Regions from separate parts of the Streptomyces sp. NPDC093149 genome, predicted to be linked through region 3. Evidence: riboswitches for the same ligand, from Rfam matches in the RefSeq annotation. Region 3 holds a riboswitch; each other region holds the start of a gene.
The links. Region 3 has a riboswitch for cobalamin ahead of ACIQCZ_RS32220 (ABC transporter substrate-binding protein). Riboswitches for the same ligand answer to the same signal wherever they lie in the genome.
Positions count from the first base shown of each region.

Region 1: another riboswitch for cobalamin. It lies ahead of ACIQCZ_RS13660 (HoxN/HupN/NixA family nickel/cobalt transporter); the one in region 3 lies ahead of ACIQCZ_RS32220 (ABC transporter substrate-binding protein).
Region 2: another riboswitch for cobalamin. It lies ahead of ACIQCZ_RS12285 (ABC transporter substrate-binding protein); the one in region 3 lies ahead of ACIQCZ_RS32220 (ABC transporter substrate-binding protein).
Region 4: another riboswitch for cobalamin. It lies ahead of ACIQCZ_RS34705 (hypothetical protein); the one in region 3 lies ahead of ACIQCZ_RS32220 (ABC transporter substrate-binding protein).

Region 1 is NZ_JBIVON010000004.1:627-8,269, forward strand. It holds gene ACIQCZ_RS13645 (ABC transporter substrate-binding protein) at 137-1,204, shown strand; gene ACIQCZ_RS13650 (FecCD family ABC transporter permease) at 1,292-2,323, shown strand; gene ACIQCZ_RS13655 (ABC transporter ATP-binding protein) at 2,320-3,093, shown strand; gene ACIQCZ_RS13660 (HoxN/HupN/NixA family nickel/cobalt transporter) at 3,167-4,255, opposite strand; cobalamin riboswitch at 4,283-4,487, opposite strand; partial or broken gene ACIQCZ_RS13665 (MFS transporter) at 4,996-5,376, shown strand; gene lysA (diaminopimelate decarboxylase) at 5,463-6,818, opposite strand; gene ACIQCZ_RS13675 (MFS transporter) at 7,099-7,643, opposite strand, start outside.
Region 2 is NZ_JBIVON010000003.1:394,174-401,816, forward strand. It holds gene ACIQCZ_RS12265 (beta-ketoacyl-[acyl-carrier-protein] synthase family protein) at 1-656, shown strand, start outside; gene ACIQCZ_RS12270 (acyl-CoA dehydrogenase) at 670-2,541, shown strand; gene ACIQCZ_RS12275 (acyl carrier protein) at 2,802-3,077, shown strand; gene ACIQCZ_RS12280 (beta-ketoacyl-[acyl-carrier-protein] synthase family protein) at 3,074-4,297, shown strand; cobalamin riboswitch at 4,375-4,564, shown strand; gene ACIQCZ_RS12285 (ABC transporter substrate-binding protein) at 4,656-5,666, shown strand; gene ACIQCZ_RS12290 (FecCD family ABC transporter permease) at 5,663-6,754, shown strand; gene ACIQCZ_RS12295 (ABC transporter ATP-binding protein) at 6,751-7,545, shown strand; gene ACIQCZ_RS12300 (PRC and DUF2382 domain-containing protein) at 7,629-7,643, opposite strand, start outside.
Region 3 is NZ_JBIVON010000013.1:163,046-170,688, forward strand. It holds gene ACIQCZ_RS32185 (MauE/DoxX family redox-associated membrane protein) at 1-152, opposite strand, end outside; gene ACIQCZ_RS32190 (cell wall protein) at 184-798, opposite strand; gene ACIQCZ_RS32195 (RlpA-like double-psi beta-barrel domain-containing protein) at 810-1,013, opposite strand; gene ACIQCZ_RS32200 (hypothetical protein) at 1,003-1,251, shown strand; gene ACIQCZ_RS32205 (transposase) at 1,743-1,865, opposite strand; gene ACIQCZ_RS32210 (hypothetical protein) at 1,878-2,105, opposite strand; partial or broken gene ACIQCZ_RS32215 (ATP-binding protein) at 2,310-2,402, shown strand; cobalamin riboswitch at 2,501-2,624, shown strand; gene ACIQCZ_RS32220 (ABC transporter substrate-binding protein) at 2,663-3,649, shown strand; gene ACIQCZ_RS32225 (FecCD family ABC transporter permease) at 3,718-4,701, shown strand; gene ACIQCZ_RS32230 (ABC transporter ATP-binding protein) at 4,698-5,486, shown strand; gene ACIQCZ_RS32235 ((2Fe-2S)-binding protein) at 5,483-6,244, shown strand; gene ACIQCZ_RS32240 (hypothetical protein) at 6,558-7,643, opposite strand, start outside.
Region 4 is NZ_JBIVON010000017.1:19,975-27,617, reverse strand. It holds gene ACIQCZ_RS34710 (family 16 glycosylhydrolase) at 1-701, opposite strand, end outside; partial or broken gene ACIQCZ_RS34705 (hypothetical protein) at 905-1,139, opposite strand; cobalamin riboswitch at 1,129-1,255, opposite strand; gene ACIQCZ_RS34700 (histidine phosphatase family protein) at 1,281-1,910, opposite strand; adenosylcobalamin (AdoCbl) riboswitch at 2,033-2,126, shown strand; gene ACIQCZ_RS34695 (CbtB-domain containing protein) at 2,172-2,387, shown strand; gene ACIQCZ_RS34690 (CbtA family protein) at 2,416-3,189, shown strand; gene ACIQCZ_RS34685 (GNAT family N-acetyltransferase) at 3,307-3,816, opposite strand; gene ACIQCZ_RS34680 (hypothetical protein) at 3,958-4,128, shown strand; gene ACIQCZ_RS34675 (tetratricopeptide repeat protein) at 4,248-4,616, opposite strand; gene ACIQCZ_RS34670 (hypothetical protein) at 5,958-6,203, opposite strand; gene ACIQCZ_RS34665 (hypothetical protein) at 6,293-6,508, shown strand.

The sequences.
Region 1 (7,643 bases), on a different contig from region 3:
TTCGAGCGCCCGGAGCCTTTCGGCCCACGCAAGACGCACGGTGTCCGGGGGAACTCGCGCCGCCGGCTCCACGACCACCTCATCGAAGTCGCGATCAGCGACTCGTTCCGAGCGCGATGTCGAGGGTGGGATTGTGTTGAGCGGTCGTCGGACATGTGGTGGCCTCGTCGTTCTGGGACTGCTCGCTGCAGCCTGCGGCCCGACCGGCTCCGGGGCCGGTCCGGACGGCCGCCCGACGGGCTCGGCGGCCGGCTTCCCCATGGTCGTCGAGGACTGCGCAGGGGTCCGTACCACCTTCGAGGCGCCCGCGCGCAGGATCGTGACGAGTAACGCCTCCGGTCTGGAACTACTGCTTCGGCTCGGTGCGTCGGACAGGGTCATCGGGACGGGGTTCCCTCCGGGCAGGGGCGCGCTGCCGAAGGGGCTGGCCGCGCAGGCCGCCGAGGTACCGGTGCTCGGCAGGACGGTGATTCCCAAGGAGAGACTGCTGGGTTCGGGTGCTGACGTCTATCTGGAGACGTTCTCCTCGATGGGCGGCATGGGGGGCGACAACACGGTCCCCGGGCCTGAGGAGTACAGGGCCGCCGGAATCAAGGTGGTGCAACTCCGGTCGACCGCCTGCGCATCGATACGCGAAGGGCCCAGGAACGATCTGTCCGACGTGACGGACGACATCCGGCGGCTCGGGGCGCTCACGGACACCTCGGAACGGGCCGATGCCCTCGTCGACGCCATGGAGGGCAAGATCTCCGCGGTGCGCAGGGCCCTGGGCGATCTGCCGGAGTCCCGGCGGCCGACGTACTTCGTCTTCGACTTCGACGGCGGGACCGAACAGCCGATGGCCGTGTGCGGGAAACAGGTGGCCAACGCGGTGATCAGGCTGGCCGGTGCGCGCAATGTCTTCGGCGACTGCGACAGCGACCACAAGCAGGTCGGCTGGGAGGACGTCGTCGAGAAGAACCCCGACTGGATCCAGCTGGCCGTGAGGAACCGGGGCAGTGCCGCGTCCGACGACAGGGCTTTCGACGAGGCGGAGAAGTTCCTCAAGTCGTTCCCGGCGACGCGCGGACTCACCGCGGTCGAGGAGGGCAGGTTTCTGCGCATTCGCTCGGAACGGACCACCATCGCCGGCGTCGGCAACGCGGACACGGTCGAGCAGATCGCTCGCACGGTGCACGCCGACCGGTTCGAGGGCGGACGGTAGATGGCCCTCGACAGCTCGGCCGGCAAGGCGGCCGGTCGTCCTGGCCCGGTCGGGCCCGAAGCACCCGGCGCCGGGGGATCCGCATACGTGCTGCGGCCCCTTCCCGCCCGGTGGGTGGCCGCCGCTCTCGCGGTGGCACTGCTGCTGGGGCTCACGGCCGCCGTCTCCTGGGGTTCCTCGCACGTGGCGGTGTCCGAGGTGTGGTCGACGGTGGGGCACCGGCTGACCGGCGGGGCCGCGCGGCCGGGCACCCGGGACCTGATCGTGTGGCAGCTGCGGGTCCCCCGAGCCCTGCTCGCGGCCGTCGTGGGTGCCGGACTCGGCGTCGTCGGCACCGCTGTACAGGCCCTGGTGCGCAATCCGCTCGCCGATCCCCACCTTCTGGGCATCTCCAACGGTGCTTCTCTGGGGGCCGTGGCGGCGATCGTCCTCGGCGCGAGCACCGGGGGTCTGTTCGGGCTGGGCGTCTGCGGCGCGGCGTTCGCCGGAGCGCTGCTGTCGTTCGCTCTGGTCTGGACGGTGGCCCGGCGAGGCGGTGGCTTCTCGCCGCTGCGTCTCGTGCTGGCGGGGGTGGCGATCGGACAGTTCCTGGCGGGGTTCACCAGCTATCTGGTGTTGCGGGCCGGTGACGAGCAGCAGACCCGGGGCGTGCTGTTCTGGCTGATGGGCAGCCTCGGCGGTGCGCAGTGGAGCTCGCTCGCCGCGCCCACGGCGGCCGTCGTGCTGGGCCTTGCCGTGCTTCAGGGCCGGGCCAGGGCGTTGAACGCCTTGCTGATGGGTGACGAGACGGCGGCCGGGCTCGGTGTCTCCGTGGTGCGGCTGCGGCGCGAGATGTTCGTGGTCACCAGTGTGCTGACCGGCGTGCTCGTGTCCGTCTCCGGCGCCATCGGATTCGTGGGGCTGCTGGTGCCGCATCTGTGCCGACTGCTGGTCGGAGGGGACCATCGCAGGCTGCTGCCCGTGTCCGCGCTGACCGGTGCGGTGCTCCTCGTCGTCGTCGACACCCTCTGCCGCACCGTGCTGCCGGATCAGGAGCTTCCCATCGGTGTGGTCACGGCGCTGCTGGGCGCGCCCGTCCTGCTGTTTCTGCTGGACCGGCGTTCGGAGCACGGCCGATGAGAATCGACGTACACGACCTCCGGGTGGCCTACGACGGCCGTACCGTGGTCTCGGGGCTGCATCTCATCGCGTCCTCGGGCGAGATCACCGGGCTGGTCGGCCCCAACGGCAGCGGCAAGTCGACCGTGCTGCGCACCGTCTACCGGCATCTGCGCCCGGTAGCGGGCCGGGTGCTCCTGGACGGTACGGACATCGGGGTGCTGCCGCCCGCCGAAGCGGCCAGGCATGTCGCCGCTCTGCCGCAGGAGCGCGGTGGGGACTTCGATCTGACCGTCCACGAGATCGTGGTGATGGGCCGCACCCCGTACAAGCGGGCCTTCGCAGGTGAGGACGGGACGGACCGGGCCGTCGTCACCCGGGCCCTGGGACGGGTCGGTCTCGCAGGGTACGGGAACCGCCGATTCTCCGCGCTGTCGGGTGGCGAACGCCAACGGGCCCTGCTGGCCAGGGCTTTCGCGCAGGACCCGGATGTCCTGGTGCTGGACGAGCCGACCAACCACCTCGATGTGCGCCACCAGGTGGAGCTGCTGTCACTGCTGCGGGCGCAGGGGCGCACCACACTGGTCTCGCTCCACGACCTGAACGCGGCGGCCTCGGTCTGCGACCGCCTGCATGTGCTGCACGAAGGAGCGCTGGTGGCGTCCGGCACTCCCCTGGAGGTGCTCACTCCGGCCCTGTTGGCGGAGGTGTTCGGCGTGCGGGCGGCGGTGGTCGAGCATCCGCTGACCGGTGATCCGCTGATCGCCTTCGATCACCGGTCGGCCGTGTGACCGTGCCCGTCCCACCGCGGGCCGGACCGGGCGGCTCGACGGCGCGGGGCTCTCGGCGGTGTGCGACACGGCATCAGCCACCGCCGGGAGCGCGGCCCGTCCAGCGTTCCTCGACCTTCGCGATCCTCCAGTAGGCCAGGGCCGCCGCCCACACCATCACGAAGAGTCCGACGATGATGTAGCCGACGTTGCCCAGGTCCAGGCCGGAGATCCAGCCGGTGACCGGGTCCCGCAGACCGAGCTTGTCGTGGAGTATGGTGACCAGCTCGATCGTGCCGATGAGGAAGGCGACGGCGATCGACAGGCCGGTGATGGCGAGGTTGTAGAACACCTTGCGCACCGGGTTGGAGAAGGCCCACTGGTAGGCGAAGTTCATGAACGTCCCGTCCAGCGTGTCGAACAGACTCATTCCGGCGGCGAACAGCAGCGGCAGGCACAGGATCGCGTACCAGGGCAGGCCCGCCGCGGCCCCGCTGCCCGCCATGACCATCAGGGTGACCTCCGTGGCGGTGTCGAAGCCGAGACCGAAGAGGAAGCCGAGCGGATACATCTGGCCCGGCCTCGTGATGGACCGGGTGAACCTGCCGAGGATCCGGTTCATGAACCCGCGCGAGTCCAGATGCTGCTCCAGCTCGGCCTCGTCGAACCGGCCCGCCCGCATCGCCCGGAACACGCGCAGAATGCCGACGAGTGCGACCAGGTTCAACGCGGCGATGAGATAGAGGAAGGATCCGGAGACGGTCGTACCCACCACACCGAGCACCTGGTGTGTGCCCGAGTTCTCGTTGATCAGTACCCCGGCCAGCCGCGCTCCTCCGGCGACCAGCGCGGCCATGGCGATGACCACGCTGGAGTGTCCGAGCGCGAACCAGAAGCCGACCGACACGGGGCGCTTGCCGTCGGCCATCAGTTTGCGGGTCGTGTTGTCGATGGCGGCGATGTGATCGGCGTCGAAGGCGTGCCGCATGCCGAGCGTGTACGCGGTGATCCCGAGCCCGATGCCGAACGCCTTGGAACCGACCTCGTAGTGCTGTGGCAGGACGAGCAGGAACAGCACACCGAACGCCACCACGTGCAGGGCGGCTATCACCGCGAGCAGCCCCACGGTTCGAACGGTGTCCTCGCGCCGCCACGTGAACACGGCGGAATCGGGCAGGGTCATACGGTCACGCTCCAGCACCTCGTGGATGACTTCGTGAGATGCCGTGGCCGGTCTCCTGGCTGACGGGTTCGCTCGCGCTCGTGTCCGCCCCTGCCTTCCCAGCCGCGCTCTGCGGCCAGTGGCAGTCGTTGGGACGGATACTCCCCGATCACAGTGGCGAGGGCCGCTCCGGCCTGAGACTCCTCGGAGTCTGTCACCGGTCTTCCCGAACACCACGGCGCACCCACTCTAGCGTTGTGGTGAGCGGCGCCCACAAGCCGGGCGGGCGGGCCAGGGGGATGACGGCCTCAACTTCCGGCAGGGCGTCGGGCCGTGGTCCTCCCTCTCCTCCTCGGTGCCCGGCGAAATTCCCTTCGTCGAAAGGCTGCCGTCCGTCTGCCTTCGGCACCCGAAGACCCTTGAGGAGCTGAGATGCCCGGTCACCCGAGCGCGCGTTGACCCTGTAGGCCGCGACCGGCCCGTCATCGCGTGCTGCCCTCGATCCGCGGCACGGCGAACCCTCCCTCGCCCGGGCCGGCGCACCTGCTGTGCGCCGCGCGGCGGGCGCCGTTCTCAGCAGCTCAAGGGGGCCCTGTGCCGTCCGATTCTCCTGCCGTGCCCGCACACCGTCGCATCGTCCGGCGCACACGCGGTCCCGCTTCCGAGGGGGCTTTCGACGCGGCTCGCCCTTCGGGGCTCCGTGTGACCTTGGCGCCCGGCAGGCCGGGCCTGCCCGGCGGTCCGCGGGCAGGAGGCCCGCGGTGAAGGCGGCCCGCTCCGGTCGGCCGGCCCTGCCGAGCCTGTGGCGGGACGGTGACTTCCGCAGGCTCTGGGCGGGGCAGACCGCCTCTCAACTCGGGGCACAGGCCGCCCAGGTGGTCCTGCCGCTCATCGCCGTGGTGACGCTGGACGCCGGCGCCGCCGAAGTCGGAGTCATGCGTGCGGTGGAACAGGCACCCATCCTGCTGATCTCGCTCTTCGCCGGTGCGTGGGTGGGCCGTCGGCGTTCCCGCGACGTGATGATGCTGGCGGACTTGGGCCGCGCTCCGGCACTGGCCGCGATCCCCGCCGCGTATCTGCTGGGTCTGCTCGGTGCTCCGGCGTTGCTCGGCGTCGCCTTCCTCGTCGGTGTTCTCAGCCTGCCGCCCGGGCAGGGCCGGGCCCCGGATCGCTCACGGCCCCGGTCCACCACGCGTTGCGGGGCGTTCCACCGACGTGGATGCGTGGTTCAGAGACCGATGTCGCGGCCCTTGATGTCGGCGAGGGACTCGCGGCGGATCAGGAGCCGCGCGCCGCCGTCGTGGACGGCGACCACGGGCGGGCGGCCGACCGCGTTGTAACTGGACGCCATGGAGAGGTGGTAGGCGCCCGCGACGGGGATGGCCACCAGATCGCCCGGACGGATGTCGCCCGGCATCTGCGCATCGGTGGCGAGCACGTCGCCCGCCTCGCAGTGCCGGCCGACGACGGTGGCCGTACGGGGCCCGGCCGTCGAGCGGCGGCCGACGAGCCGGGGTGCGTAACGGACCCCGTACAGCGCGGGCCGTGGGTTGTCGCTCATCCCGCCGTCCACCGCGACGAAGACGCGGTCGCCGGTCTGCTTGACCGCGAGCACCCGGTAGAGCGCCACACCCGCGGGCCCGACCAGCGCGCGGCCCGGCTCGACGGCGAGCCGGGGTACGGGGATACCGGCCGCGGCGCAGCTCGTGGCCAGTTCGCCGCGGATGCGGGCACCGAGGGACGGGATGTCGAGCGCGGTCTCCCCCGGCCGGTAGGCGACCGCGTGACCGCCGCCCAGGTCCAGCTCCGGCAGGACGATTCCGTACTGGTGGTGGATCTGGGCCAGCAGCCCGACCATCCGTCGCAGCGCGGTCAGGTAGGGCTTGACGGTGGTGATCTGCGAGCCGATGTGGCAATGCAGGCCGACCAGTTCGAGCCGCGGTTGGTCGAGTATCCGGGCGATGGCGTGCCGGGCGCTCCCATCGGTGAGGGAGAGCCCGAACTTCTGGTCGTCCGTGCCTGTGCGGATCGCCGCGTGGCTGCCTGCGCTCACGCCCGGAACGACGCGCACCAGGACCTTCTGCCGGGCGCCGTCGGGGACGAGTGCGGAGAGCCGGGCTATCTCCCACGCGCTGTCGATGACGATCCTTCCGACGCCTAGGCGCAGCGCGGCGCTCAGGTCCTGGGGGCTCTTGGCGTTGCCGTGCAGCACCATGCGCTCGGGCGGGAACCCGGTGGTGACGGCGAGCTCCAGCTCGCCCGCGGAGCAGACGTCGAGGCCGAGGCCCTCCTCCCGCACCCAGTGCAGCAGGGCGCGACAGAGGAACGCCTTCGCCGCGTAGACGACTTCGGCGTCCGGGAAGGCCCGCAGGTAGGTGCGGCAGCGTTCCCGTACCTCGGCCTCGTCGAGCAGATAGACCGGGGTGCCGAACCGTGACGCCGCCTCGACGAGGGAGACGCCACCCACCTCGACATCGCCGTGGGAGGCGAGTCGTGCCGAAGCGGGCCAGACGGACAGGCCGTCGGCGTGGTCCGGCGGCGCGGGCACCGCCGGAGACGGCGCCGACGGTCCCGGCAAGGGCATGGTCATGGAGTTCCCCCCGGTCGGTGGAAGGTCGACGCAGGAGACGGGCTCGCGAGCCGGGTCCTTCTCCTGGAGACGGACACAGCGCCCCGGATCGCCGAGGACCGGGACGCACCGGTGACGCTATGCCCGCCCACCCGGGGGCGTGCCTCCCTGTTAGCGGCCTCTTGACCCCGCACACCCGGCCTTTGACGCCGGCTTGACGAAGACCGCTCGCCCTGCGCCCCTCACCTGTGCGGCGCGCATCGTGCGGCGCGGTCCCCGTGGCCGCCCACGCCCTTCACCGCTGCGGAACCGGTTCCCTCGCCCGGCCGGCCCGGAACGGACCGAGCCTCCCGGTCCGCATCAAGGCGGCGACCGCGGCGGCGCACATCAGGCCCACGCCGCACAACATCAGCCAGGGCAGGCGCGGTTGCTCGGCGGAGGCATCCCACACGGCTCCGGTCGCGAGGTTCCCGACGGTGATCCCGACGCCCGAGACGGTGTTGTACAGACCGTAGTGGGTGGCGACCAGTCGGTCGCCGGAGAGCGTGACGACGGTGTCCATCTCGAACGGGTACACCAGGGCCGTACCGAGGGCGAGCAGGGCGGCCGCGAGGAACAGCGGTACCAGGGCCGCCGCCCGGATCAGCGGTCCCTCTCCCCCGGGCGGTGCCCCGGCGACCACGAGCGGTGTGAAGGCGCCGCCCATCAGCGCCAGGCCGTACACGACCGAGCGGCCGGGCGACCAGCGCGCCCGCGCCCAGGCGGTGATGCGCAGTTGCCCGGCCGCCGCGACACCGGCGGACACGGCGAAGAGCGCGGTGGTGACGCCGTCCCCGCTCC
Region 2 (7,643 bases), on a different contig from region 3:
CGCTCTCCCTGCGGACCGGCGATCCGGCGGGGGCGTCGCGGCCGTTCGCCGCGGACCGGGACGGATTCGTGATCGGCGAGGGTGCCGCCGTCCTCGTGCTGGAGCGGACGCCCGACGCGTACGCCCGCGGCGTACGGCCGCGCGCCCTGCTGGCCGGTACGGGGTCCGCCACCGACGCCCACCACCCCACGGCCCCGGATCCGGACGGAGCGGGCGCGCGCAGGGCCGTGGGCGCGGCCCTGCGCGAGGCGGGCTGGGCGGCCCACGACGTCGACCACATCAATGCGCACGGCACGTCGACCGCGCTGAACGACGCGATGGAGACCGCGCTCATCTCGGGGCTCTTCCCCCACCGCCCCTCGGTGACCGCCCCGAAGGGCGTGCTCGGGCACACCCTCGCCGCGGCCGGGGCGATCGAAGCGGTGGCCACCGTACTGACCCTGGAGCGCGGTCTCGTCCCGCCGATCGCCAATCTGGACTCGTTGCCGGACGGGTTCGACCTCGACTGCGTGGTCAAGGAGCCCCGCATGCAGGACGTCGAGCGGGCACTCAGCCACTCCTTCGGCTTCGGCGGACACAACGTCGTGCTCGCCTTCCGGCGGGCCGAAGCGGACGGCCGGTCGCGGACGGCCCCCGGTGTCCTCGCCGTCGACTGATCGTTGTCGTCTCATGACCGCAACGACCGACAGCCCCTCCGCCGAACGGTCCACGGACCTGCTCACCGGCGTGCTCCTCGGCAACGGCTTCCGCCGGGAGCACGCGTTCTGGCAGCGGCTGATCAGCACGGAACCGTTCCGCCGACCGGACCACCGCACTCCCGAGGAGCGCCTGCGACTCGTCTACGAGCGGCTCCGGATCCTCAACGACCGTCTGGACAGCGGCGCCCGGCTCGCCGCCGACCCGCGTGCCCTCGCGGCCCTGCACGAATGGCTCGGCCCGGTCGACCCGGCACTGACCACGGTGGCGGGCATCCACTACAACCTCTTTCTCGGCAGCCTCCTCGACCACGACGGCGACGGACGGCGTGACCTGTCGGACTTTCTGCGGCTGCGGAGCGTCGGCACCTTTCTCTGCACAGAGGTGGCTCACGGCAACGACGCGGCCGCCGTCGAGACCACGGCCGCCTATGACCGCGAACGCGACGGGTTCGTTCTGCGCACCCCCCACGCCGGCGCCCAGAAGTTCATGCCCAACACCAGTCCGGCGGGCGGGCCCAAGACGGGGCTGGTGGCCGCGCGTCTGCTCGTCGACGGCACCGATCACGGGGTCTTCCTCTTCCTCGTGCCGCTCACCGACGCCGTCCGGGCCCTGCCCGGGGTGCGGGTCCGCAGGCTTCCCACGCGCACGGGGAGCCCGGTGGACCACTGCCTGACCTCCTTCGACGAGGTCTTCGTGGCGCGCGACGCGTTGCTCGGCGGGGACCATGGACGGATCGGTGACGACGGCGAGTTCAGCAGCGCCGTCGGCAACCGCAGGCGCCGCCTCCTCGCGTCGATCGGACGCGTCACCTCCGGCAAGATCTCGATGAGCGCCTGCGCGGTCGGTTCCGCCCGCGCGACGCTCGCGATCGCCGTGCGCTACGGCGGCCACCGGTACATCTCCGGGCCCCGCGGCTCCCGTCGGGTCCCGGTGATCGCCCACCGCAGCCACCACGGCCCGCTGGCCCGTGCCATGGCCACCGTCTTCGCGATGAGCCTGCTGCACCGCCGGGCCCTGGACCGCTGGGAGGCGTGGGCGGACGGACCGGGTCCGGACCGCGAGGAGGCGGAACGCCTGGTCGCCGTCGCCAAGGGGTGGATCACCTGGCAGGCCAGGTCCGTGATCGTCGAATGCCGTGAACGGTGCGGTGCGCAGGCGCTTTTGGAACACAACGGCATGAGCGAACTCATCACGGGGGTGGAAGGCGCCATCACGGCGGAGGGCGACAACCTGGCCATCCACGCCAAGGCCGCCGCGGAAATGCTCTTCGCCGCCGAACCGTCCGGCCACGGTGCCCCCTCCGGCGGGGAATCCGGCGACCTCGACGATCCCCGGTTCCTCGGCGGGCTCCTGGCGGCCCTGGAGGGGATCTGGTTCGGCCGGGCCAGGGAGCGGATGAGCCGCGCACCGCAGGGCGATCCGCTGGGACGGTGGAACGCCGCGTCCGGGCCGGCCCTGCGTGGCGTCGAGGCGCACGCCCACTGCCAGGCGGCCGAGGCGTACACGGACGCGGTGACCGGTCTTCCGGACGGTCCCGCCCGTGAGCGACTGGCGGACCTGCAGAGGCTGTTCGCACTCGACCGGATCTCCCGGAACAGCGGGGACCTGCTGGCCGCAGGACATCTGACGGTTGATCAGATCAATGATCTGCCGGACATCGTGGACCGACTGATCACCGCCGTCGCCGCGCACCTGCCCTCCCTCGTGGACTCCTTCGCGCTGCCGCCGGAACTGCTCGCCGACTGGCCCATCGCCGGGGCCGACTACATCGAGGCGTACGACGATCCGGAGGCCGGCTGGCAGCCGGGCGGGGGCCGGGCGACGGCTCGGGGGGAACGGTGAGGACCGTGACGAGGACGGGAACAACTGTGCAATCCCGTTCGGTGCGGGAGGCGGCCGGAGCCCTCGGTGTCCGCGCTGCGCTGCTGGTCTTCTGGGGTACGGCAGCCGTTCTGTCCCGGTGGTGCACGCAGCCGCGGCAGGGCGGTGGCGAATCGGTTCGGCACAAGGCGTAACTGGAGACACGTCACCCAGTTGATTCGGCGTCGGGACGGTGCCCCCGCCGTCACCGGCAGTCGTACCGAATGATGGAGAGGAAGCTCATGAGTGCGATTCATCCCAAGATCACCGAGGTTCTGACACACACCTTCAAAGTGCCCGCTGTCGAGATCCGTCCGGATTCCACGATGGACAGCCTGGAGATGGACTCCCTCGCCGTCGCCGAGTTCGCCGTGCTCATCAGGGAGACGCTGGGTGGCCGGGGAGACTTCGACAAGCTCCCCAAGGGCGCCACCCTGGCCGAGATCACGCGGTTCATCGACGGGGCCGACGGCGGGTCGCCGGTGAGCGGTGCGGCGCAGATGAGCAACGCCCGATGAACAGGCCCGTCATCGCCGTCACCGGCCTGGGCATGATCACCCCGGTCGGCAACGACACCGAATCCACCTGGAAGGGCGTGTGTGCCGGAATCTCGCCGGTGCGTACCGTCGCGGCTCTCGAAGGCTGCGCGATCGATTTCGCCTGCACGGTCGACGGAATCGATCTGGACGCCGCGGTCGGTGGACGCACCTCGTTCCGGATGGGGAGGTACACCAAGTTCGCCGTTCTCGCCGCCCGGGAGGCGGTCGCCGACGCCGGGCTCGACCCGGCGGAGTGGGAGGGCGGCAGGGTCGCGGTGGTCGTCGGCACCAGCAGCGGGGGTTCCGCCTCGCTGACCGAGCAGGCCGTCGTGCTCGACCGGCTCGGGCCCGACGCCACCTCGCCGTCCGGCATCCTGCTCACCATTCCGAACATGCCGGCGGCCGAGATCGCGATCCAGTTGCGGGCGACCGGTCCCAGCATGGCGCCGTGCACCGCCTGTTCGTCCGGCGTCACGGCCCTGTCCGTCGCCCGCGATCTGCTGGTCACCGGGCAGTGCGACATCGCGATCGCCGGAGCCACCGAGTCGATCATCTATCCGGCCGCCATGGCCGGGTTCGCCCGATCCGGTGCCGGGGCCCGGCGGGACGGCGACGCGACCGGGCTGTGCCGGCCCTTCGCCGCCGACCGGGCCGGGCTGGTCATGGGCGAGGGCGCCGCCGTCATGGTGCTGGAGCGGGCGGACGACGCCCGTGCCCGGGGCACGGCACCGCGGGCGCTGGTCGCGGGCGCCGGGGCCACCACCGACGCCCACCATCCCATCAGTCCGCATCCGTCCGGCGCGGTGGCCCGGACGGCGGTGGAGATCGCGCTGCGCGACGCCGGCTGGGCGGCGGGAGACGTCGAGCACGTCAACGCACACGGCACGGCCACCCCGGTCAACGACGCCACCGAGGCCGCCCTCATCGCCCGGGTCTACCCGCACCGGCCGCCCGTCACCGCCCCCAAGGGCGTCCTGGGGCACTGCATGGGGGCGGCCGGAGCGATCGAGGCCGGACTGACCGTCCTGACGCTGCAACGCGGAATCGTGCCGCCGATCGCCAACCTGGACGCCCCGGCGCCCGAGTTCGACATCAACTGCGTCACCAAGTCTCCCCTGCGGCAGCCCATCCGGCGTGCCGTCAGCCACTCCTTCGGATTCGGCGGACACAACGCCGTGATCGCTCTTCAGAGCCCGTAGGCACCAGGCAGGTGGTGCGACGGGAAACGGCCCGGCGTACCACCGGCCACACCGCCCGTGAGCTGCGCAGAGGCCCGTGATAGCTTGCCGGAGCCAGTCGAACTCCACGAAGGAGTCAGGGAATCCGGTGAGAATCCGGAACTGACGCGCAGCGGTGAGGGGGACGGGCGGGGCCACGGCCACTGGGAACACCCTCGGGTGTCCTGGGAAGGCGTCCCGTCCGCAGGAACCCGAGTCCGAAGACCTGCTGGCACCTGCGATCCGGCACCGGGCGCAGGACGCCGTACAACGGGCCCCGCGCATGGGCCCAGAGACGCAGAGGGACTCCGTGCCGTCCATATCCAGCCCCGTCCGCACCATGGCCGCGTTCTCGGCGGGACTTGTCCTGCTGACCGCCTGCGGGGGCGGAACAAGCAATTCCGCCGCGAAGCCCGGTTCCACCGACGGATACCCGGTGACGCTGAAGAACTGCGGACGCACCGTCACCGTCGAATCCGCACCGCGGCGCGCCGTGTCGGTCGACCAGGGATCGACGGAGATCCTGCTCTCCCTCGGCCTCGCCGACCGGCTGGCCGCCACCGCGACCTGGACCGACCCGGTGATGAAAGGGCTGGAGAAGGCAAATGCGGGCGTCCCGAGGATCGCGGACAACCGGCCGTCGTCGGAGAAGGTCCTCGACCGGGAACCCGACTTCATCAGCGCGTCGTTCGAGTCGACGCTCGCCAAGGGCGGTGTCGCCCCGCGCGAACAGTTCGAGGAACTCGGGGTCCCCACCTATGTCTCGCCCGCCGACTGCACCGGCAAGGACAACAGCGGCAGCGGCGACGGCGCCCGTACCGAGCCACTGACCATGGACAGCGTCTACGACGAGGTGCGCGAACTGGCCCGGGTGTTCGGCGTGGCCGGGCGCGGCGACAGGCTGGTCGCGCAACTGCGGGCCCGGGTGAAGAAGGCGGCCGAGGGCGTCGACGCCGCCGACGCCACCATCCTGTACTGGTTCTCCGACTCCAAGGCCCCCTACCTGGCCGGCTGCTGCGGAGCACCCGGCATCATCACCAGAGAACTCGGCGCCAAGAACGTCTTCGACGACACTCGGGACGAATGGCCCCAGATCAGCTGGGAGACCGTCGCCGACCGCAACCCCGACGTCCTCGTCATCGGCGACCTGACCCGTAGGGCACAGACCGCCGAGAGCGCCGCGAAGAAGATCGAATTCCTGGAGTCCAACCCCGTCACCCGGAACATGGACGCCGTCAGGCACCGGCGGTACGTCCTGCTGAGCGGCCAGGCCATGAACCCGTCCGTCCGGACGGTCGAGGGCGTGGAACGCGTCGCCGCCGGGCTGCGCGCCTTCGGACTCGCGGGATGACGGAGACCGGACGCGCCGCGGCCCCGGACACGTCACGGACCCCCGCGGCCGGCGTGCGTGGCACGACGGGGCCGCGGAAGCTGCGCGGCGGAGTCCTGTGGGGCTGCGGCATCGCGCTGCTCGTGCTGTCCGTCGCGATCGCCGTCACCATCGGCCCCGCCCGTATCTCCGTCGCCGACGTATGGTCCACGACCGCCTCCCACCTCGGCTGGGGCCGGTCACGGCTCACGCCGATCCGGGACGGCATCGTCTGGAACCTGCGCATGCCGCGCACCCTGCTCGCCGCGGTGTGCGGGGCAGGGCTCGCAGTGTGCGGCACCGTCATGCAGTCCCTGCTCCGCAACCCGCTCGCCGACCCGTTCGTCCTCGGCGTCTCCTCCGGTGCGTCGACCGGAGCGGTCGTGGTCGTCGTCCTCGGCGTCGGCGGCGGAGCGGTGTCGATCTCGACCGGCGCGTTCATCGGCGCCCTGTGCTCGTTCGCCCTCGTCCTGCTGCTCAGCCATACCCTGGGCGGCACGACCGACCGGGTCGTCCTTTCCGGTGTCGCGGCCATGCAACTGTTCTCCGCGCTCACCTCCTTCGTCGTGATGACCTCCGCCGACGCCGAGCAGACCCGCGGGGTGCTGTTCTGGCTGCTGGGCTCGCTCGGCGGAGTCGGTTGGAGCGATGTGTGGATCTGCTCCGCCGTTCTCGTCGTGACGCTGCTGATCTGCCTGGGGCACGCCCGCACACTCGACGCCTTCGCGTTCGGCCAGGACGCCGCGGCCGCGCTCGGCGTCCATGTCGCGCGCACCCGGATCGTGCTGCTGTGCACGACAGCGCTGCTGACGGCCGCGCTCGTCAGCTCGGCCGGAGCCATCGGCTTCGTCGGCCTGGTGCTGCCGCACGCCGCCCGTGCGCTCGCGGGTTCCGGGCACCGGCGGCTGCTGCCGGTCACCGCCCTGGCCGGGGCCGTCTTCCTGGTCTGGGTCGACACCCTGGCCCGGACCGTCCTCGACCCGCAGGAGGTGCCGGTGGGCGTCGTCACCGCCCTCATCGGTGTTCCCGCGTTCGTCCTGGTCCTGTTCCGCACCCGGAGGATCGCATGACGGACGGAGTCACCCCGGGGCTGCGGGCCGAGCGGGTCAGCCGGGAGGCGGGAGGCCGGCTCGTGCTCGACGGGGTCCACCTCGCCCCGCCGCCCGGCGCCACCGTCGGGCTGATCGGGCCGAACGGGTCCGGCAAGTCGACTCTCCTGCGGGTGCTCGCGGGAGTCCTCGCCCCGGAGACGGGCGTGGTCACCCTCGACGGCCGGCGGCTCGACGAGATCGGCCGCCGAACGGTGGCCCGAAGGGTCGCCGTGGTCGACCAGCACGCCGTGACCCAGGTCGAGCTGAGCGTCCTGGACGTGGTGCGACTCGGTCGCATCCCGCACCGCAGGGCCTGGGCGGCGCCCGGCCGTGAGGACGACGAAGCGGTGCGCGAAGCCCTGGAGCGGACCGGTCTCGCCGACCGCTGCGGCCAGTCCTGGCACACCCTCTCCGGAGGCGAGCGGCAAAGGGTCCAGATCGCGCGCGCACTGGCTCAGCGACCGCGTGAACTGTTGCTCGACGAGCCGACGAACCACCTGGACATCCAGCACCAGCTGGAACTCATGTCGCTGATCGCCTCGTTGCCCCTCACCGGTGTGATCGCTCTGCACGACCTCAATCTGGCCGCGATGTTCTGCGACCGGATCGTCGTCATGAAGCAGGGGCGCGTGGTGGCCGCCGGAACCCCCTCGGAAGTGATCACCGAGGATCTCATCGCCGACGTCTACCGGGTCAGGGCGCGGGTCGCTCCGGACGGCCCCGACGGGCGGCCGTCGGTGCGCTTCGTGCCCGAGCGCCCCGAGCGCTGACGGCGAGAGGACGGACCCCGGCACACACGGGTCCGTCCCTCACTCGCGGTCGCATGGCGGCGGTACGCCACGGTGAGCGGGGGTCAGCGGTGGCGTCC
Region 3 (7,643 bases):
GTCGTAGCCCGCTCACTGCTGCGCAGAATGCGAGCCAGTGCCGTCTTCGGCGCCTGCTGTGCGGTGCCTCGGCTGAACATCTTGACCGCTCCGGTCCACCCGAGCAGGCCCGCGAGGACCAGCGGGGCCAGGCCCGTTGTCAGTGACAGCATCTCTTCCTCTCCCTGTGTCCTTGGGCCCGCATCAGTGCCCGACGGAGATGCGGACGACATCCACGGAGTTGTCGGACGGCCGCCAGGCGCCGAGCACTTGGGCGCTCTGTCCGATGCGCAGCCGGGACAGGTCGGACGTCAGCGCGCGGCCGGCGTAGGAGGCGCTGGCGTCCGGGGCGACGTGACCGACCAGTTCGTGCCGGCCGTGGGCGAGGTGCAGCCGGTTCTTCGCGATGCCGCGGATCTGCGTGTCCAGATTGACGATGTTCACCCACACCGCGTCGGCGGCCACGGTGCCGTCGGGCATCGTGACGCCGCGCGCGTAGAGCCCGTCGCCGACCTCGATCACTTCGGCCGTGGTGGCGCGGACTTTCCACACGCTGGTGACGTTGGTCATCTGAACCCGGGAATGGCCGCCGTTGGACCCGGCCACCTCCAGAATGCTGCCGGTGATGCCCGTGATCCGCCCCTCCACGAAGGTGGACGTTGCTATCGCGGGGTCGAGCGAGGGTTCCGCGGCGAAGGCGGCCTCGGCGTCAAGTCCGCCGAGCGCGGTCGCGCCGATGATGGTCGCCCCACCCAGCGCGGCGTTGGTGAGGAAGCGCCGCCTGCGCATCCCGTCGGCCCGGTCGTGTCGTACGGTCATGTCGGCGCTCCTCACTCGTAGATGTAGACCGGCAGCTTGCCCGAACTCAGGTTGCCGATCGCCGAGAAGGCTGCCGGGGTGAGGTCGAGGACACGGTTGGTGCGGCAGGTGCCGTTGCAGCAAGTCGCCTCGCCGCACCAGTCCTTGGTGCGCGGGCCGCAGTCGGTGATGGTGATGCACACCGTCGCGCCTGAACACTGGTGCTTGACGTTCATCACCGCACCGCAGCCCCGTCTGGGTATGTTCTCGCCACAGAGGTCGGGCCGGGTGATGTTCCAGCATGCCTGTGAGGCGTTGGGCCACGCGCCGTGGTACGCGCTGGACTGGCAGTTACCGCAGGCGCCGCCGCCGGCGCTGGAGCACGGGCCCCAGGCGTTGCCGCAGCAGAACCAGCTGGTTTCACCGGCCCACAGGCTGGTTGATCCGCAAGCCATCGTGTTGCCTTTCTTTTGATTTGACGAGTACATGACAATCTCTGGCTCGGCCGCCGCCGCAACACGTCAAAGGGAGACGACCGCGTTCCGGCCGAGGATGGCTGTCCGAGCGAAGCAACTCAATGATGCGCGTAGACAAGCAGGTTGTATAGACGGCCGCGTTCCGCATGAGTCGAGCACCTGGCTCCGCGTCGATCGACGGCGCCAAGCCCTCCCCACGGCGCGCCGACGCTCATCTCCCAGGGCTGATTCATAGTCCTGGCGGCTCCGAGAACCAGCAGGTCACAGGGATGTGACGAACCTTCACCACGGCGGCGCACGCAACGAAGCTCCGGTGATCAAGGGAACCTCCCAGGTCACCCGACCACCGGAGCTCCGATGTGCCGCGGGATCCTCGGTCCAGGACTTGGGCGGATAGAGTTCGCGGTCCACCAGCGCCCGGCCCTTGGCGGAGGCATAGGCGGCGAATACCGCGATCCGGCAGTTCTCCGTGTGGTCGACGGTGCCGGATTATTGCCGTTGCACCCCGGCGGAGACGGTGCCCTTCTTCAGGAAACCGGTGTCGTCGACGATCAGCACGCCGTCCGGCCGACCGAGCCGCTCGGCTATGTTGTCCCGCAGGTCGTCGCGGATCTCATCCGGGTCCTACTGGCGCCACGACAGCAGCCGCTGCAGCCCGTACGGAGTGTCCTGGCCCGCGTGCTCGGCTATCTGCCAGCTGTTCTTGCGGCCCACCGAGCCCAGCAAGCCGCGCACGTGGTCCCGCATCCGCCGCCGCGGCTCGGCCCGACCGAACCGCTCTCCCACCCGCAGCAGCAGCGAGTCCAACTCGGCATCCCACAGACCAACTTCGACATCGCTCTCCGTCTCCATGACTGGTTCAACGCGCCGTGATCGAGTGAGTCACGAACCACCGCTACCCTGACAGAGTGTCAGCCCAATAGGCTTCAAAAGGGTCCCTGTGACCAGGACAAATGGAGAAGCACGACTGGAGTGCTAGAGGCACTGTTTCTCGGATCTTCGGACGTGGGTGGGGTGTTGGGGGCAGGGTGGCTGTATGGGCCGTTGGGATCTGACAGCGCCCAAACCACCGGGCGGCTGGCGAACAAGCTCGGCACCTGCTTGCGACCGAGCGTCCTTGTGGTCGACGAGGTCGGCTACCAGCCCCTCTGGCTGTGTACCCTCGGTCGTCGCGGACATCGGCGTCCGGGGTGGATCGGGACCAACAGTGCGAGGGGCAGGCCCTGCCTGAATACGCGGTCTGACAGAATGGGCTCCGAAACTCAGGCGACGCGCGTCAGGAAACCGGTGTGAATCCGGTACGGTCCCGCCACTGTGACCGGGCTGCAGCAGTCCGGAAGCCAGATACTGGCCGCGCCGCCTTCTCGTACAACCCAGGGGACGAGGACATCCCCCGGAAAGGCTCGGCCATGCCCCGGATCCGCCGTGTACCACTCGCGTTCATACCGCTGCTTCTGCTGTCGCTCACCGGTTGCGGTTCCGGCACGGGCGGTGAGGGCAAGGCAGAGGCCGTACCGGCCGCCAACGGTTTTCCCTACACGGTCACCAACTGCGGTACGAAGACAACCTTCGACGCCCCGCCGAAGCGAGTCGTCACCATGAACCAGCACGTCACCGAGATCATGCTGGCCCTCGGGCTCCAGGACCGGCTGGCCGGAACGGCCTACCTGGACGACAGAATCCTGCCGAAGTACCGGTCCGCGTACGCCAGGACCAAGGTGCTCGCGAAGGAGTACCCCTCCCGGGAGGTGCTGCTCGGCGCCAACCCCGACTTCGTGTACGGCGGGTACAGCAGCGCCTTCGACAAGGCCAAGGGCCAGGACCGGGCGGGGCTCCAGAAGGACGGCATCAACACCCGGCTGAACATCGAGAACTGCACCCAGGGCAAGGTCGGTATCGATCAGCTCGCCACCGAGATCACCCAAGTCGCCAGGACCTTCGGCGTAGCGGAGCGCGGCAAGAAGCTGCTTGCCGAGGAGCGGCAGAAGATCGCGGCGGTCGAGGCAGATCTCAAGGGCTTCTCGCGTCCCTCGGTGTTCGTGTACGACTCCGGCGACAGCTCCGCGTTCACCGCTGGCGGTAAGGGCATCGGCAACGAGATCGTCCGGCTCGCCGGGGGCAGGAACGTCTTCGCGGACCTCGACGCCACCTTCGGCGACGTGGCCTGGGAGCAGGTCATCAAGCGCAAGCCCGAGGTGGTCGTGATCTACGACTACGGAGGCACCTCGGTGGCGGCCAAGAAGAAGCGGCTGATGAACGATCCGGCGCTCGCGGACGTGCCGGCGATCAAGAACAAGAAGTTCGCGGTACTCCCGCTGTCCTCGGCCGTGCTCGGTGTCCGCGTCGCCGACGCCGTGCAGGACCTGGCCGGGCAGTTGCACCCCGGCACTCCGTGAGCGCGGAGTACGCCCGCCCCGGTCCGAAGTCCGTCCTCCGCTCGCCCCCCGTCGTGATCGGCGTTCTCATGGTGCTGCTGCTCGCTGCGGCGGTGGCCGGTCTGGCGCTCGGCCCGGTACGGATCCCGCCGGGCGAGGTACTGAGTACGGTCCTGGGTGGTGAACGCACTGGTGCGTACCCGACGATCGTGTGGGAGGTACGACTGCCGAGGGTGCTGCTCGGGGCCGTCGTCGGCGCCGGGCTGGCCCTGTCGGGCACGGTGCTCCAGGCGCTGGTGCGTAACCCGTTGGCCGATCCGTTTCTGCTGGGCGCCTCGTCCGGGGCATCAGCGGGTGCTGCCGTGGTCGTCGTGCTGGGGGTCGGCGCCGGGGCGGCCACCGACGTGGCCCTGCCCATTGCTGCGTTCGCCGGGTCCATGGCCGCGCTGGTCGCCGTCTACGCGATGGCCCGGCGCGGCGGCACCATGACAACGGGCCGGCTGATTCTGGCCGGGGTGGCGATCCAGTACGTGCTGTCCGCGTTCACCAGCCTGATCCTGGTCCTGTCCGCCCGGGCCGAGCATGTGCGGGCGATCCTGTTCTGGACACTGGGCGGGCTGGGTGGCGCCCGCTGGGACCAACTGGCGCTTCCTGCCTCAATATTGGGCTTCGGGGCCGTACTCCTGATCAGCCTGGCCCGTCCACTGGATCTGCTGCTGACCGGGGAGGAAGGGGCACGCAGCCTCGGCCTGGACCCCGGGCGCTTCCGGGGCGGGGTCTTCGTGCTGGTGTCACTGATCATCGGCGTACTGGTCGCCTACAGCGGGGCGATCGGCTTCGTCGGCCTGATGATTCCGCACGCCGCCCGAATGATCGTCGGCGCGTCCCATCGCAGACTGCTGCCGGTGGCGGCGCTCGGCGGGGCCGCCTTCCTGCTGCTGGCCGATCTGCTGGCGCGGACCGTGGCAGCCCCCGAAGAGATTCCCGCCGGGGTGATCACCGCCCTGGTGGGCGGCCCGTTCTTCCTCTGGCTGCTGCGCCGCTCCAGCCGTACCGAAGGGATCACCGGATGAGCCCGGCACCGTCCCCGACGGCGCTCGCCGCCGAAGGGATCAGCTACGAGGTGGCCGGTCACACCCTGCTCGACGCGGTCACGCTGGACGCCGCCCCCGGCGAGACGGTCGGCCTGGTCGGGCCGAACGGCAGCGGCAAGACCACCTTCCTGCGCTGCGTCTACGGCGCCCTGCGCCCCGCAGCGGGTCGAATCCTGCTGGACGGAGCGGACGCCGCGGGCCTCGGTGTGAAGGAGCGGGCCCGCCGCGTCGCCGTCGTACCGCAGGACAGCCCTGGCACCTTCGGCCTGACCGTACGCCAGGTCGTGGCGATGGGCCGAAGCCCACACAAACGGTTCTGGGAGCAGGACGACGCCGACGACGCCCGCCACATCGACGAGTCGCTGCGGCGCGTCGGGGCGGCGCCCCTGGCCGACCGGCGGTTCGAAGAGCTGTCCGGCGGGGAACGGCAACGGGCCTTGATCGCCCGCGCCCTGGTCCAGGAACCGGGGCTGATGGCGCTCGACGAACCCACGAACCATCTGGACATCCGCTACCAGCTGGAGATCCTCGGCCTGGTGAGAACGCTGGGCACCACCAATCTTCTGGTGCTGCACGACCTCAACCTGGCCGCTTCCTACTGCGACCGGCTGTTCGTCCTCAGCGCCGGACGACTGGTGGCATCCGGCTCCCCGCACGCGGTACTGACGGAAGAACTGCTGGCCGAGGTCTACGGGATACGAACCCGGGTCGGCGTCCACCCGGTCACCGGCTCCCCCAATGTCGTCTACCTCCCGCTCTCATGAGCGGCAAGACTTCCCCCGTCTGGACACCCTTGCCGCACGGACCACGCTGGCAGGTCACCGAAGGCGAACCGCCAGCGAACGAAGCAGGGCTGTGGCTGGCAGCCGACCGGCTGGCCGATCCGGCGGGCGTGGAGCTGTCCAGTCTGCTGGAGAGCGAGCGCACCGGCAGCGGCCACCGCACCGGTCATGCGACCGCGCTGACCCTGATGGCGGTGTACGCGGGCTGGGTCACTGCCGCCGCCGTGCTCCATTGGGCGCTGCACGACGAGGTCCCGGACATGCGGTCCGGCAATGTCCTGGTGCGCCCCGCCACGCACGGGATCGGCGGAGTCCGGGTGCGCAGGGCCCGGCTGCTGCTGCCCCGGGCCGGGGAGGACGCCGTACGGCTGCTGCACCGCACCGTGCTCGGCGGGCATCTGCTGCCCATCGCCGATGCGCTGCACCGTCGTACCCGCGCCGGGGCCAGACAGTTGAGCGGAGGGATCGCCCATGGCTGCGCCACGGCGCTGTGCGCGTACGGCAGCCGGGTGGATCTGCTGGCCGCCCGCTGGCGGCATTTCGTGGACACCGCACCCGGTGGACTCGAAACGCTGGGCGAGGTGGTGCGGATCCGACGGGCGCCGGACGGCCCGGAACGGCTGGTCTATCTGCGCAACACCTGCTGTCTGTACTACACGAGTGCGGAGGCGGTCCGCTGTGCGAGCTGTTGTCTGACGAGCCGCGAGGAGCGACTACGGGCTTACACGAGGCCGAAGTAGAAGCAGCGGGCTCCTGGGAGCCCAAGACGCCGGTACCGGCGAAGAGCTGGCCCTGCCCCGAATCCCGGCGGCGGCGCCGGTCGTGGTACGGGACGTCCCTCAGATGTGACGCGAGTGATTCGTCGGCAGTGTGGACATACGGGCACGGGTACGCGACCCGCGGCGCCGAGCCACCAGCTGCGCATCATGCTTGTGCGACATCGCCGTACCCCTCTCCCCGACGGTCTCCGGTCTCACCGACCGCGACGTGCGGTCAGCACCTCGCGGCCGAGCGCGGGTGAGGGCCCTGCGGCGAGGCCCTCACCCGTGGGGATCAGGCTCCCCAGCGCAGGGCGATGGTGTCGCCCACCTTGATCACCTTCTCGCGCACAGCGCCGGCGAAGGCGGAGCCGTCGACGCTGGCTTTCCAGGTGTTGGAGCCGCTGTTGGCCTTGCCGTTGACCGCGGTGACGATGCCGGTGCCCGACGAGGGGGTCACGCTCGTGACGCAGCCCGCCGGAGTGGCGGCGCTCGTCGCAGCGGTCAGGACGTCACCGAGGGTCGTGGTCGTCCCGGTCGGGGTGAAGGTCACTGAGCACGCCTTGAGGCTGCCGGTGCCGTCGTCAAGGGTCAGCGCGAGTCTGGCGGCAGTGCCCGCGGTGAAAGTGGGCTGGGCGACCCACTGCGGGACACCCGGGGTGACCGGGACCGGCGGGGCGGCCGTGAAGCCGCCGCCGGCGACCGCGCGAAGCGCGTCGATCGAGGAGTAGCTTGACGGCGCGGTGTCGGACGGCTGGTACTTAAAACCACCCCCCGGGTTGTACTGGTTGGCGATCAGGAAATCGATCGGAGTCTTGCCGTTGGCGGTGAGGAAGTCGCCGGTCTGCGGGTTGATTCCGCAGGCGTTCAGTCCTGCCACGCTCCAGCCGTTGGAGCTGGTGTTGACCCCGTAGAGGGAGTTGAACGCGCCGGTGGTGGCGGCCAGTTTACCTTTGAGGAAGTTCTTGGCCCTGACGACACCCGCGTCGGTGGTGGGAACGCCCGAGGCGCAGAGCGCGGCCATCGCGGCGCCGGTCATGTCGACGTCGCTCGCGGAGTTGAGCGCGGTGGGATCGCCCTCGGCCTTGCTGTAGGTCCAGCCGCCGTCGACGTGCTGGTTGGCCCGGATACGGGTGACCATCGAGTCGGTCAGCGCTTGCGGGACGCGGGCGCCGCCGGCCTGCGTCTTGGCGCCGCCGAGCGCGAGTGCCGCGAAAACGGTGCCGTTGAAGTTTCCGGACGGGCCGAAGTAACCGGGCTCGGTGGTCTGCCAGTAGGAGTAGATGTCGGCGACGAGGTTGCGGGAGGCCGAGACGCGGGCCGGGTCGATGCCGGCGGCGTACGCGTTCAGTGTGCCCCGCTCGTAGTCGGTGACCACCGG
Region 4 (7,643 bases), on a different contig from region 3:
CGCCGCTGGTAGACGTTGCCGTCCACCGACCAGGTCACCGAGCCGGGGGCCCAGTCGACGGCGAAGGTGTGGAAGTCGTCGGCGAACGCCTGCCCGCCGGGCAGGGTGTACGCGGCGCCGATCCCGCCGGAGCCGGAGTAGCCGGGACCGTGCAGGGTCCCATGGACCGTGGACGGTTCGAAGCCGACGTTCTCCATGACGTCGATCTCGCCCGAAGCGGGCCAGCCGACCTGGCCGATGTCGTCGCCCAGCATCCAGAAGGCGGGCCACATGCCCTGTCCGCGCGGGACCTTCATCCGGGCTTCGACATGCCCGTACTTCTGCGTGAACCGGCCCGATGTGTTCAGCCGTGCCGAGGTGTATTCACACGTGCCGTACCAGCACTGGTAGTTCTTCGGATTCTCCCGGCGTGCGGTGATGACCAGATGGCCCTGGCCGTCGAGTGCCGCGTTGTCGTTCCCGGCCGTGTAGTACTGCCGTTCATGGTTGTTGACGTTGTCGCCGGTCTCGATCTGCCACTTCGCACCGTCGACGGCGGAACCCGCGGGGCCGTCGAAGTCGTCGGTGAACGACCCGGCCGCGGTGGCGGCCCGCGGTCCGGGGACGGATGCCCCGGCCGCGGGGCCGGAGGAGGCCGAGACGAGGGCGAGTGCGGAGAGGGCGGACACCAGCAGGCGTCGGGTGAGGTGGGGGGACTTCATGGGGGGTCCTTCCCGTGCGGTTCGCGAGAGTGTCATGTCTATGACAACCCTCGGTGTGGGGAACGGGGGAGAAGGCTTCGTTCGTATGCGATTTAAGAAGTGAACCAAGAGCCTGTCAAGGCTTTGGTACGGACCACACTTCTTGCACGGAGGCGTACGGTGCGCGGCCCGGGACGGGCGCCCGTCCCGGGCCGCGCGGCGGATCAGTGGGCGGTTTCGGCCACCGTCGCCCGTACCTCGACGGCCGCCGAGACCAGGTTCTCCAGCGAGGCGCGCACTTCGGGCCGGCCCCGCGTCTTCAGGCCGCAGCCGGGATTGACCCATAGCCGTTCGGCCGCGGAATCGCTTCGAGTCCCTTACGGAGCGGAGCGACCGCCTCGGCCGTGCTCGGCACCCGCGGGTGTGGATGTCGCACACGCCGGGAGCGGCCTTTCTCGGACATGACGGCGGTCGTTCCCACTCATCGCTGCGGGGCAGTCCCGGATTCCCACCGGGTTCCCTCTCGCGACGCGTCTGTCCGGCGGACAAGGCGAACCGGCTGTGCCATCGGACGATGCACTGACCGCGGCCCCCGGCACCTCAGTTGTCCGGGCGCGTGGTGGCGGACCGAGGAAGCCGGCTTTGCGGAGCGGGGGACAGCGGCCGACCGCAGCGCAGGTTCCACCGTCCCGAGCGGCCGCTGAGCCCGGTCAAGGTGAGCGGGGCGACATCCAGCCGCCAGAACGCCTCCGCCGGCAGAGCGAGCGCCCGTACGACCATCGCCCGCACCACGGCGGGCTCGACGACCGCCAGTACGGGGCCGCCCTCCTCGCCGTCCCCGGGCTCAAGTGCCGCCAGCAGGCCGCCGATCCTGGCGCAGAACTCCAGCAACGATTCGCCGCCGTGCGGAGCCGCCGACGGATCGGTCATCCAACGCGACACCGCTTCCGGCTCGCTGCCGCTCACCTCGGCCAGTCCCCGTCCGCTCCAGCGGCCCATGTCCCAGCCACGGAGCGCGGGTTCGGGTCCGGCGCGCAACCCCAGCGCGTCGGCGGTCCCGGCACACCGTTCGGACGGCCCGCGCAGATACCGGTCGGCCGGTGGCACCGCCGCGGCGGCGGCACGTGCCCGCCGGGCCCCCGCCGCGTCCAGCGGGGCATCGTCGTCGATGCGGGCCTCGCGCAGCGCGGAGTTGAGCGCCGGTGAGATCAACATCAGCTGTACCGTCATGGCCCGGTCAACTCCCTGAACTGTGGCCTCTCGCGTGCTCCCACCTTGGCACGCGGGCGTTGCGGTCCCGCCGACGGCACCGTGGCCCTGTTCGCTCCCAGGGGGTATCGTCCGACGAACATGACGAAGGTGTGACGGAAGTCCGGTGAGAATCCGGCACGGTCGCGCCACTGTGTACCCGTATCCGTACGGGAAGTCAGACCCGCCACCTTCGTCCCAGGCACCACGATCGGGACGCGTGTTCCCTCAGGAGGTTCTGCCATGGCACAGAGTGCTGTCCCCGCCACCGCCGTACCGGCGATCACCCCCATCTCCCTGAAGTCCATTGCCCCTTGGGCGGTCTTCTTCGGCATCCTCATGCTCGTACTGCTGTACTTCGTCGGCGCGGAACAGGGCGCCACCGCGGTCATCTCCGGCGAGGGCGTCCACGAGTGGGTCCACGACGGTCGCCACCTCCTCGGTTTCCCCTGCCACTGACGCGCCGTCCGATCCAGGGGAAGACCTCATGAACTCCATATCTGTCAGAGCCCTGCTCGTCCGCGGCATGCTGGCCGGCCTCGCCGCGGGCGCGCTCGCACTGGTCGTCGCCTACTTGCTCGGCGAGTCCCGGGTGGACGCGGCCATCGCCCTCGAGGAGTCGCACGGCCATGACCACGGCGGCGGTGAGGAACTCGTCAGCCGCACCGTGCAGTCCACCGCGGGTCTTGCCACCGGTGTACTCGTCTTCGGTGTGGCGATCGGCGGGATCGCCGCCCTCGTCTTCTGCTACGCCCTCGGCCGGATCGGCCGATTCGGCCCACGGGCCACGGCCGCCCTGATCGCGGGTGCCGCCCTGCTGGCGGTGTACGTCGTGCCGTTCCTGAAGTACCCGGCCAACCCGCCGGCCGTCGGCAACCCCGACACCATCGGCCGCCGCACGGCCCTGTTCTTCCTGATGGTCGCCCTCAGCGTGCTGCTGGCGGTCGCCGCCGTCATCCTCGGCAAGCGGCTGGCTCACCGCCTGGGCAACTGGAACGCGACGGTCATCGCATCGGCCGCCTATGCGGTCGTGATCGGGGTCGCCTACGCGTTCCTGCCCTCGTTCAACGAGGTCGGAAGGGATTTCCCGGCCACCCTGCTCTGGGAGTTCCGGCTGGCCACCCTCGCGGTACAGGCCACCCTCTGGGTGACCTTCGGTCTCGTCTTCGGCCACCTGACGGAACGGCTTCTCGTGCCGAGGGCCGACACCGTCGCGACGGGAGACGGTACGGCGAACCGGGTCGCCGCCACCGCCGGCTGACCGGCGTACCACTCACCACCAGCGGGACGGCGGAACCCGCCGGGAGCCTCCCGGCGGGTTCCGGGTTCCGCCCTCCCGCCCGACGTGGCCGTACCCGGGAAACGGACGGACGCGTCCTCACTGCTCCACGCCCTGCCGGCCCCAATCGATCCGGTAGTACTTCAGCCGCGCGTCCTCCTTCTCCAGGCGCATGCCGACGGCTGTCATGACGTGCTGCGACGCGAGGTTGTCCAGGTCGGTGTCACCGTGCACACAGATCACTCCCTGCTCGCGGGCGAACCGCAGCAGCGCGCGCAGCGCCTCGGAGGCGTAGCCCTTTCCCTGAGCCGAGGGAACGAGGCCGTAGCCGATCGTGACGTGCCCGTTCTCGTCCGGGGCGCCATGGAATCCCATCCCGCCGATCACAAGGGAGTCCTCACGGCGACATATCTCGTACGAGCCGAAGGGGCTCGGATCCCCCGTCGTCGCGCAGGCGTCGAGGAAACGCTCGGCCGCGGCCATCTCGCCGGCGGGCGGGTATCCCGGCGCCCAGCGGGCACCCTCGCCCGGCGTGCCGGACATCACCTGCAAGGCGTCGGAGGCGTTCATCAGACGGAGCAGGAGGCGGGGAGTCTCAAGGCAGGTCATGACCGAGTGAACTATCACGCGGGGCGGGTGCACGGCATCAGGATTGTCCGGGAGGGATGTCCACCGGGCAGCGGAACGGCGTCCTGCGCGGTCTTGCGGATCCGGGCGAGCTGGGCGCAGCGATGTCAGGGACGGCGGCTGATGTCCGTCGCCCGCCCCTCGATCTCCGGCGACGCGAGCATGTCGCGGTGGGCCCGCGACGCCGTGCACGCCGCGGTCTTCGCCCCGGACATGTCCGGCACGTCCGCCGACACGGACGACGCGTGGGTCACCGCGTCCGAGGGTCGGGTGCCGGCCACCGGGCCCGGCTGAACGCACTGCTGCGACAGCCGCCCGACCCGGAAATCGCGCAGGTCGAGGGCGCCCTTCTGACGGAATGGCTGAACCGTCCGTCGAACGCCCTCAACGACCGCTGGGACCCCGCACGACCGTCAGGCGCCGGTCCTCCGGTCACCGTCGAAGTCGAAGTCCCCGGAGAACGCCGCCGCCATCCGCAGATGACCGGTCGCCTCCGCGCTCCGACCCTGGCGCTCGAGCGTGCGGCCCAGCATCAGCCGGGCGTACGGCTCCACCGGGTCGCGCTCCAGGACCGCCCGCAGCTCCGTCTCGGCCCTGCCGAGCCGCGCCGAGTGGTAGTAGGTCCGGGCCAGCAGCAGACGCGGGGAGACCTGCTCCGGCGCCTCCTCGACCAGCCCTTCCAGAATCCGGGCCGCAGTCATGTACTCCTTCGCCTCGAAGAACATCTGCGCACGGTCCCAACGCTCGGCGGCCGTACCGAACTCGAAATAGGTGTCGCTCACTTGACTCCTCCTTCACGGACCGTCGCCGGACCCGCCCTGCTGCTGACCGCGCCATGCGCTCGGTCACGCTTCACTGACCCGAACATAGCGCATTGGTTGAATATTCCACTAAATTATCGGCGTGGGTCACGGGCGCCCCCGGGCCCGCGCGGGAATAGGTTGAGCGCCATGAACAACATCCTGCCCTGAGCTGTGACAGGTCAGGGGGGGTTGCCCCACCTGACCTGCAACGCAGCATGCAGGTTCGAGTGGTTCGTCGCATCTTCGCGCAGCACGTTGCAGCGATCTGCGTGATCATTTTCCCATCGGTTTCCCAGTTTCCCGCCTGGCCGAGGGGGGAGAGTCTGGACGAAATCGCCACAGGGGCCGGAGACCAGTGCTGCTCTCCGGCCCCTGCTGTCTGTCCTCCCCAGCGTCACTGGAGACCCGCCGTGTGCGACTGGGATCTCACGCCGCGAACAGGGGGCCCGAGGGGACGCGATGACGGGGTCGTGGCATCCAGCCGTCTGTTCTGGCGCGCGCAGTGCCGGCGAGCGGCAGGGAGGGAAATGCTGACATCCGCGGTGCCTCAACTGGCTTCCGGCGTATCGCCGCCGGGTGCTCCGGCGCGGCGACGAATGGTGACGGCGTTGCGGCCGCCGACGCCCGATGCGTTCTTCGGCTTCCGCGCGATGAAGTCGGAGGCTTCGCCCAGGACGAAGCCGCCACCACCTCAGAGGTGATGACGGCTTGGGGATGATGGGTGGAACAGGCGCGGTATACCCCGTGCTCGCCCCCGGCGGTGACATCGGTCCTAGTTCTGCCATGCCTCGCATGGACTGCTAATCGCGCCTGCCTATGGGGCACTTGGCGCATGCTGAGCAATTTCCGCCTTGGCGCTTCACGAGTTCCCTCATAGTGTGCTGCTCGGCAGAGTTATGCAGTACCCAAGGCGGCACCATGCATACGATCTTGTCGTCGATCTCGCCTCGGAAGCCGTAGAAGTCTGGCCCGAGATCCAAAACGAGCATCTCGTGCACGGAATCACTGAAGCCATCCTCAGGTTGTTCGCATTCCGCCTGCCGGCTTTGCTGCGGGTCAGAAGTCATAGATGCCGCCGCATAGATCCCGTATGTGGGGGCCATATGCCGTGGCTGCTGACCGAATGCCGCAGTGCATATCTGCGATCTGTAAGCATATCGAGTGGATTCGGTTCTCGGTGCATGTAAATTCCTCGCGAGTGGCTTATCCTCGTGCCGTTCACCTGTCGAGTGGCGTCTAATCCGTCTGTCAAAGCTTTCTCGGAGAGCCTATCGACTCGTATCTGACTAGTCAATCGAGTCCTTCCCGCTCGGTGCGGGCCTACGTGAGGTGGGTCGGCTCGTGGTTCCCGGGAGTGCAGATCTCCCACAGTGGCTCGCGCAGGTGCCAGGCACGGTGCAGGGCCTCGGCCTCGTGGGTCGGGCCGATGGCGTGGCGCTCGCGCCACGCCTCGCAGGTTCCGCTGTCCGGCCACCGGTCGGGCAGCCATGCGGCATAGGCGGTGATCAGGCGAATGTCCAGGTGGATTCGGGCCGTTGTGAGGGACGGTCCCCAGCGGACTGTCACTGCCGTGTCGGTCGCGGTCTATCCAGAAGACGGGATGGCCGCGCTCAACGGGCTGCGTCCGAACCGCGATGGAGAAGGTACCCGGCGTCTTGTTGAGGCCGCCTGAGCTGCGCTTTTGGGCGCACGCGCCACTCACTTATGCGCGGGCCGATTTCCCGGATTGGGACCTCAACCGGGCACTGCGGGCGCTGCGGCCCACGCGCGTGGACATCACCGTCGACCGCGTCCACCTCGTCAATCAGTACCAGCACCCCGACCGGGGCTACTACACGTGGGATGTCGTCGAAGAGGTTCGGCTCGGCTGACTGGCCGGTGACATGGCTTGCATTTTGGCCACCTTCCCCGAAGGCAACTGCTGAGCAACAGCACCGGAGCAGTTTCGCGGTACTTTGCACCACCGTTCGGTCACGGATTCTGATATCTTTCACCGGTCACTCGTGAGGAGTTCTCACATATGAATGGCCAGCATGTCCAGTGGGGCTTGGGTAACGTCTTGCACAGCTGCGCAGCTGAAGGCGCGCGGCCTTGGCGGACAGGGCTGGGGGACACGTGCTGAGCGACGAGGAAGCCTTCAATGCTGTGCTGAAGCTGGTCAAGGAGCGAGGCGAAACCCTCCCCGCGTCGCCGCCCTCTGTTGCTGAGATCACCTGGCACTGCCTGCTCGAAGGCGAGATCGTGCGTTGCATTGAGAACCGCACGGAGAAGGAGCGTTTCCACACCGGCTCTCTGGACCTCTCGGACAAGCCGGTGTTCGACACCACCATTGCTGCCCACCGTGTTCCGCCACCGCGGGACCCTTCCCAGCAGAAAACCGGAACAAGGCGCCTGGGGCAAGACGGAGAATGTCAGCGAGACTTGGTACTTTTCAGCTCGAACTGGCACCGCGTGACTTTGCACGGTAGATGGCCAAGGTTTCCGCGCTGCTTGGTTTGCCTGAGCACCTCGCCTGGCCAGTGCCTGACGGTGCCCGGAGCCCCGGTGGCTTTGTTTACGAGAACCGACAGCCAGACCGGTCGGGACATGACGAGGAGCGCCCGGCCGTGTAGGCCGGGCCCCCTGCGCGCCCTGGTTTTCCTCGGTCGGCTCGCCTGGGCGAGCCTGTGTTGCCCGGGCCAGGAATCGAACAGCGGCCCTCGGATGACATAGCTGAACCAGCAGGGCCACACGAAGTACGAGCAGATCATGGTGCAGAGCTTCACGATGACGATCGACCAGCCCGAGTAGCCCGACCAGGCACGCCCCGGCCCCGCCGGTCCTCCGGCGGGGCTCAGTGGTGTCTGGCCCCGACGGAGTGACGCGCGTCCACGGCGACCTGGTCCCCTGGCGAACGTGCCGGCACCAAGTGGGGGCGCGTTCGGCCGCGTTGCTTCGGTGAGTCGAGGCAACATAGATCAGCTTCGTCACCTCGCGCGTCTTGGAATCATTCTTTCAGGTGTTTGT